Regions from separate parts of the Lysinibacillus sp. NPDC097162 genome, predicted to be linked through region 1. Evidence: predicted binding sites of a transcription regulator. Region 1 holds the regulator's gene; the other holds the start of a gene.

Region 1 (3,433 bases):
ATGAAAAAAGATTAGCAGGGCAAATTAATTGCCCGCTAACCTTTCTTGATGTTCTTGATAACGCCTATGTACGGTTGCCTTACTTACATCGAAGCCAAGACCTCTTAGTGTCGTAGCAATTTCCTCATAGGTAAAGCCCCGATTTCGTAGCTTCACAATTTCTTCTATAGGCACTTCCTTACGCTCCTGACCATTTGGATTGCCACGATTGGAAAGGTTATGTTCAGGACGATAGCCATTTTCTACTGCACGGCGCATACCACGACGAATTTTCGCATTATGGATTTTACGTTGATATTCCTCAACAATAGCTAAAATTTCGAGCAACATCGTATCCATCTCATTCAATTGTACAGGCCCTGCATCACGCATAGAAAAAACATCTGTTTCCGTTTTTTGCAATAAATGAAGTACAGCCATTCGTGCATTACCACGCCCTAAACGCGTTTCATCTTGCACAAATAATGCGTGTATCTCTTTTTCTTTAATATAATCGAGCATTTCAAGTAATCCTTCGCGTTCAACATCATACCCACTATGCTTATCCAAAAAAACATTTTTCACATCGTAGTTTTGTTCCTTAGCATAACGAAGTAATTCTTCTTGTTGACGCTCCAATGAAGAACTTTGTGTCTCTTTTTCGGTGCTCACACGGCAGTAAATTACAGCCGTTCTTTGTTTATTCATCATCTTTCACTTCTCGCAATTTCAATTGAATTGGTGGGTGTCTGATTGTCACCCACTACTGGTATAACGAGTGATTTTCCAGCAACTATTTTTACGCTATGTAATTCGTTCTCGGCTTTCACAAGTTTTATCCAGTCGTCCATACCCATTTTACCACGGTATTGCTCAGCTAACGACCATAAGCTATCGCCATGTTCGATATAAATTTCAGTGTAAGTAATGTCTCCAGGATCAGTTATAACAAGATAACCTGCAAATAGTAAAAATGCGCCTAATAAAATTGAAATATGTGTATTTTTTTTAAACCAATTCATTCATCATATCCCCTTTTAAGAATGTTTGTTCGGAATGTATGTTCTTATGATAAAGCGAACAGACGTTTTTGTCAAACACTTTTTCGAACCTATGTTTGCATAAGTGTTCGCATTCTGCTATACTATCTAGTAAGAAGATAGTAAGAAGAATGATATAAAAAAAGAGGTGAGCAATCATGAAAAAAGTTTCGAAAAGACAAGAGGATATACTAGCGTTTATCAAAGAAGAAGTACGTGCAAAAGGGTATCCGCCATCTGTACGTGAGATTGGGGAAGCAGTTGGACTTGCTTCAAGCTCAACGGTTCATGGACATTTAGCTCGTTTAGAGCAAAAAGGCTTTATTCGACGAGACCCTACTAAGCCACGTGCCATTGAAATTTTAGAGCCAGAAGATTCAATTCAAAAGCAAAGCGTCATCCATGTACCGCTTGTTGGTAAGGTAACAGCTGGATCACCGATTACTGCCATCGAAAATATCGACGAATATTTCCCATTACCTGATATTTACGGTACAAGTGAAGATCAACTATTTATGTTAGAAATCATGGGTGAATCGATGATCGAGGCGGGTATTTTTGATGGCGATTTAGTCATCGTGAAGCAAAAAGCAACAGCAGATAACGGTGATATTGTCGTTGCAATGACAGAAGAAGATGAAGCAACAGTTAAACGCTTCTTCAAAGAAAAAAATCATTTCCGCTTACAGCCAGAAAACGCTACAATGGAACCGATTATTGTAGACCAAGTTTCAATTTTAGGACAAGTAGTCGGCTTATATCGCCGTGTACACTAATGCATTCTCATACTTAGCAAACAAAAAAGAGAAGCACTCATGCTTCTCTTTTATATTTTAAGCTCTCCTCAGTAAAGGCTGTAAAAAGCTTCTGTGCAGCTAAATCCCCTACAACTGCTTGTTCTTCTGGGTGCCACTGCACTGCTAAACAAAACGGATAGTCTTCGTGCACGAACGCTTCAACTAGACCATCACTCGATTTCGCTGCAACGATTAGCTTCTCTGCTAATACATTTACAGCTTGATGGTGAAATGAATTCACAGCAATTTTTTCTTCCTCGATAATTGATTTTAACAACGTATCTGGCGTAATTTGTACATAATGTGTAGCAACACCCCGAGCCGCTTGTTGTGTATGCTTTAACAGCTTACTACTATGATATTCGCTATCAATATCTTGGTATAAAGTTCCACCTAACGCAACATTAAGTATTTGCATGCCACGGCAAATCCCCAAAATTGGCATTTTTCTTGTAAAAGCCGCATGAATTAAGGCAAGTTCCACCTTATCTCGTTCTGGATGTATTTGTCCTAGCTTCGGTAGAGGCTCCGCTCCAAATTCAAATGGATGCACATCATGACCACCAGATAATAATAAACCGTCCGTCAACGATAAAATTTGTGCTACATCTTCCTCTACCCCTAGTGGAATAATAAGTGGAATGCCACCAGCCTCAATGACACTTTTACTATAGGCTACATTCAATCTTGACGATAAATCGTCCTCTGCAAATGCTGTAATACCAATAATCGGTTTCATCCATATACCCCCTTACCATAATCCTACATACCAATCAATTATGACATCCCCATAGAAATACACGATAATTGCAGCTAAAGCAATGGAAGGTCCAAAAGGAATCGGCGTTTTTCGACCTTGTTGCCGTACTTTGAGCACGATTATCCCGACAATCATACCAATTACCGCCGCTACAAATAATGTCAATAATGTATTTATTGTACCAAGTACAAGTCCAAGTAAAAAGAATAATTTAATATCGCCACCGCCCATACCGCCACGTGATACAACAGCAATACCATATAATATGCCAAAGCCAACGACGGCACCTACGATACTATCCCACCAAGGCGTTAATGGCGAAAACACTCGCCCAATTGCTAATAAAGGTAAAAAAAACAAAAGCACTTTATCAGGAATAAGCATATACGCAAAATCCGATACGACAAGGATTACTAATAATGAAATCAATAGTATCGCTACGATAAACTCTTCACTAAAGCCCAATTGCCAATATGAAAAGGCGAATAATACGCCTGTTAACAACTCCATTAGTGGATAAATCCACGAAATTTTTTGTCCACAGCTACGACATTTACCTGCTAAAAAAACATAGGACAAAACGGGCACTAAATCAATTGCCGTTAATTGTCTTTGACAGCTCGTACAGTGAGAGGGTGGCTTAACAATCGACTCCTTTAACGGCACACGTAAGCCTACAACATTAAAAAACGATCCAAAAACTAGCCCAAATACAAATACTAGTATTGTATAAGCCATTTCCATTTTTATTGCCTCCTAAACTAACATAGCGCCCATACTTTGGAGTATGCGCGCCTTTACATCATTGTTCTCCCTCATAATAGAAGGTTGTTACCTGAACAGTAGCTTTAATGGAT
Region 2 (3,433 bases), 1.9 Mb from region 1:
GTAAGAATGGTGTTACATTTTTACCTTGAATACCATTTTCTTCGGCTTCTTGTAACGCTTTTTCGATAATGCTAGTGATGAATTCATGCTCAAGTGCCTCTGCTTCTGGAATAGGGTTTGCAATAACCGCTCCACCTCGTAAGCCTAAATCCCATTTAGCACGTAACATTGCTGCTACTTCTTCTGGTGTATCAAGCTTAAAGTTTACATCAAATCCACTTTGGCGTGTGTAGAATGCAGGAAGCTCTGGAGTGCCATAACCTACAACAGGTACACCTTTTGTTTCAAGATATTCTAGTGTTAAACCGATATCTAAAATAGATTTAGCACCTGCACAAATTACAGCTACATTTGTTTGTGCTAATTCTTCTAAGTCAGCTGAAATATCCATTGTTGTTTCAGCACCGCGGTGCACACCACCGATACCACCTGTAACGAAAATTTCAATGCCGGCAAGCTCAGCACAAATCATTGTTGCAGCAACTGTTGTCGCGCCTAATTTTTTCGTAGCTAATAAATAGCCTAGGTCACGGCGAGAAGTTTTAGCAACACCTTGTGCATTCCCAAACATTTCAAGTTCTTCGTCAGATAAACCGATTTTAATTTTACCGTCAATTAGCGCAATCGTTGCAGGTACCGCACCGTTGTCACGAATAATTTGCTCTACTTCACGTGCTGTTTGTACGTTTTGAGGATATGGCATACCATGTGAGATGATTGTTGACTCTAATGCAACAATTGGTAGTCCTTTTGCTTGTCCAGCTTTTACTTCTTCTGATAATACGATGAATTCTTTCATGTGTTATTCCTCCATTTCACTTTTTAACAATTCTTCTGATAATTCAGGTCTTACTGTGTACGGGGATGCAAGTGTATTTTTAGCATTCGTTAAGCCTGCATCAATGCAAACCTCAAAGGATTGTCCCCTTAACCAACTATGGATGACAGCACTTACAAAAGCATCACCCGCGCCAGTTACATCTTCAATTTTAGTGATTTCTTTAGCAGCAAAATGACTTGGTGTACTAGTTGCAGATGCAGCATAGACACCTTTGCTACCTGCAGTAATAATGACATGCTCGGCCCCTAATTGAAGAAGCTTTTGAATAGCTTTTTCATAGTTTGCATCGTTTTCAATTTTATGACCAACGATTGTTTCTGCTTCATCTGTGTTACAAATAAACCATGTAACCCCTTGCAATGTATCTGGTAATCGATTCATTTTTGGCGAAGATACCGGTACAATGACAAACGGAATAGCTCGCGCAATCGCTACTTGTTGGATGTAAGCTACCGTTTCTTTCGGGCAGTTTAAATCCATAATAAAGCAGCCTGCATTCATTAGCATTGGCTCATATTTCTTCAATAAACTTGGCAATAATAAATCATAAACTTCCATGTTTGCAACAGCTAATGCAAGTTCACCTTGCTCGTCCATAATCGCAGTATAAGAACCAGTTGAAGCATCTGGTAACTGCTCGACATAGCGTAAATTCATAAATGATTCTGATGCTTCTTGGATTACTTGCCAATCCGCATCCTTTCCAGCTGTCGTGAGCAACGTCACCTCATGATTAAGTCGACCTAAATTTTCCGCAATATTTCGACCAACCCCACCTACACTGAATGAGGAGCTAGCAGGATTAGAAGTTCCTAATTGCACGGTCCCTCTTACATGAAATTTCCGATCGAGATTAGCTCCACCGATACAAATAATTTCATTTTCCTCAGGTAAAATATAAGCACGGCCAACAATTTTCCCTTGCTTCGTTAAGCTCGACACTAGGTTTGCAAGTACTGGACGGGACAGATTCATCTTATCTGCCATCTCTTGCTGAGACATAAACGGATTTTTACGAATTAAAGCCAGTACCGCTTGTTCTCTTTCATTCATAGCATCACCTTTTATTATATTTGTTTATATCATAAACTTTTGTTTGAACAAAGTCAAACATTTCTCTTATTTATGCATGCTTACAAGGTTTTACAACAAAAAAATAGCACGCTAGAATACTTCCTAGCATACTATTTGTACTTTTCATGTCGTTTATACTATTATGTTCAATCCGTTCTGTTCATTACTATAGAATTCGTTTTAATGTGCTAGTTTATTCGGAGATTGCTTTTTCACGACGATAACAAACAAGCTAGCTAAAACACATAATACACCAGCTAAGAAAAACGCCCATGTGTACGAGTTGAAAAATTTATAAATTAAACCTCCACCATATGCTGCTACTGCAGCACCTGCCTGATGGGATGCAAAAATCCAACCATAAATAATACCACTTTTTTGCGTGCCAAAAATTTGTCTTGAAATACTAACAGTTGGCGGTACAGTTGCAATCCAATCTAATCCATAGAACGCAGTAAAAATAATGAGCAATGTAAGAGAACCTTGCATTAATGCATACGGCAGTAACACGAGAGAAGCACCTCTTAAAAGATAATACCAAAATAGTAACCAACGATTATCGAAGCGATCAGATAACCAGCCTGATAATGTAGTTCCGACTAAGTTGAATATTCCCATGAACGATAGAAACGAAGCAGCCGTTACTAAAGGTACACCGAAACTAATACAATACGATACAAAATGCGTACCAATTAACCCGCTTGTTGATAATCCGCAAATAAAAAAACTACCTGCTAAAAGCCAAAATTCTTTCACTTTTATTGCAACGAATAAACCATTAAAAGCAATAATAATCGGGTTTTTCTTATTTTCTACTACACTTTCCGCTTTTTCTTCTTCAAGTCCATATGCAAGAAGCCCAACGTCCATCGGTTTATTTTTCATAAACAATAAAATAATGAAAAACATAATGGAGCTTAACACCATTATTAAAGCAATTGCCCATCGCCATGAAGAATTTTCAATAATCATTGCTAATATCGGGAGAAGAACTAATTGTCCTGTTGCCGTGCTGGCAGTTAATATTCCTAAAGCGAGCCCTCTTCTTTTTTCAAACCAATGATTTGCAACAAAAGGACTTAAAACGGTTAAAAAGAGGCTAGCCCCTAGACCAATAATAAAACCCCAAATAATAATTAATTGCCATGCTTGCTGCATTAATAATGTGAGCGATATGCCTATAATTAATATCGCCATAGCAGCTAGCATCATTTTCTTTAATCCCAGAACCTCGAGTAATGCCGCCATAAACGGACCGGAAATCCCGTATAAAAAAAGACTAATAGCAAAAGCCATTGCTATTACAGAACGATCCCACCCAAATTCATGTTCAAACGGGCCAATAAAAACACCTGATGAGGATAAGGTAATGCCAGCTACAATAATTGAAAAAAAAGTTATCATTAAAATAAACCAACTGTAATGAATACGTTTCATGATGCCACCTACATTTCCAGTAAAATGTAAAACGATTGTTTTTATATGAAAAAAATTTAGAAAACAGGTATACTAAAAATA

What was found. Region 1 encodes LexA, which represses DNA repair genes until DNA is damaged. Its sites were predicted from a motif close to CGAACATATGTTCG; they were not measured.
Region 2: a site for LexA is predicted at 1,927-1,940, ahead of ACIQXW_RS11915 (carbohydrate kinase). Genes of this name have one in related genera too.

The regions. Positions count from the first base shown of each region.
Region 1 is NZ_JBIWDT010000001.1:433,625-437,057, reverse strand. It holds gene ACIQXW_RS02035 (YneB family resolvase-like protein) at 25-690, opposite strand; gene yneA (cell division suppressor protein YneA) at 687-1,001, opposite strand; gene lexA (transcriptional repressor LexA) at 1,178-1,795, shown strand; gene ACIQXW_RS02020 (gamma-glutamyl-gamma-aminobutyrate hydrolase family protein) at 1,833-2,555, opposite strand; gene ACIQXW_RS02015 (prepilin peptidase) at 2,568-3,320, opposite strand; gene ACIQXW_RS02010 (potassium transporter) at 3,379-3,433, opposite strand, start outside.
Region 2 is NZ_JBIWDT010000001.1:2,333,594-2,337,026, forward strand. It holds gene ACIQXW_RS11910 (pseudouridine-5'-phosphate glycosidase) at 1-799, opposite strand, end outside; gene ACIQXW_RS11915 (carbohydrate kinase) at 803-1,894, opposite strand; gene ACIQXW_RS11920 (MFS transporter) at 2,096-3,352, opposite strand.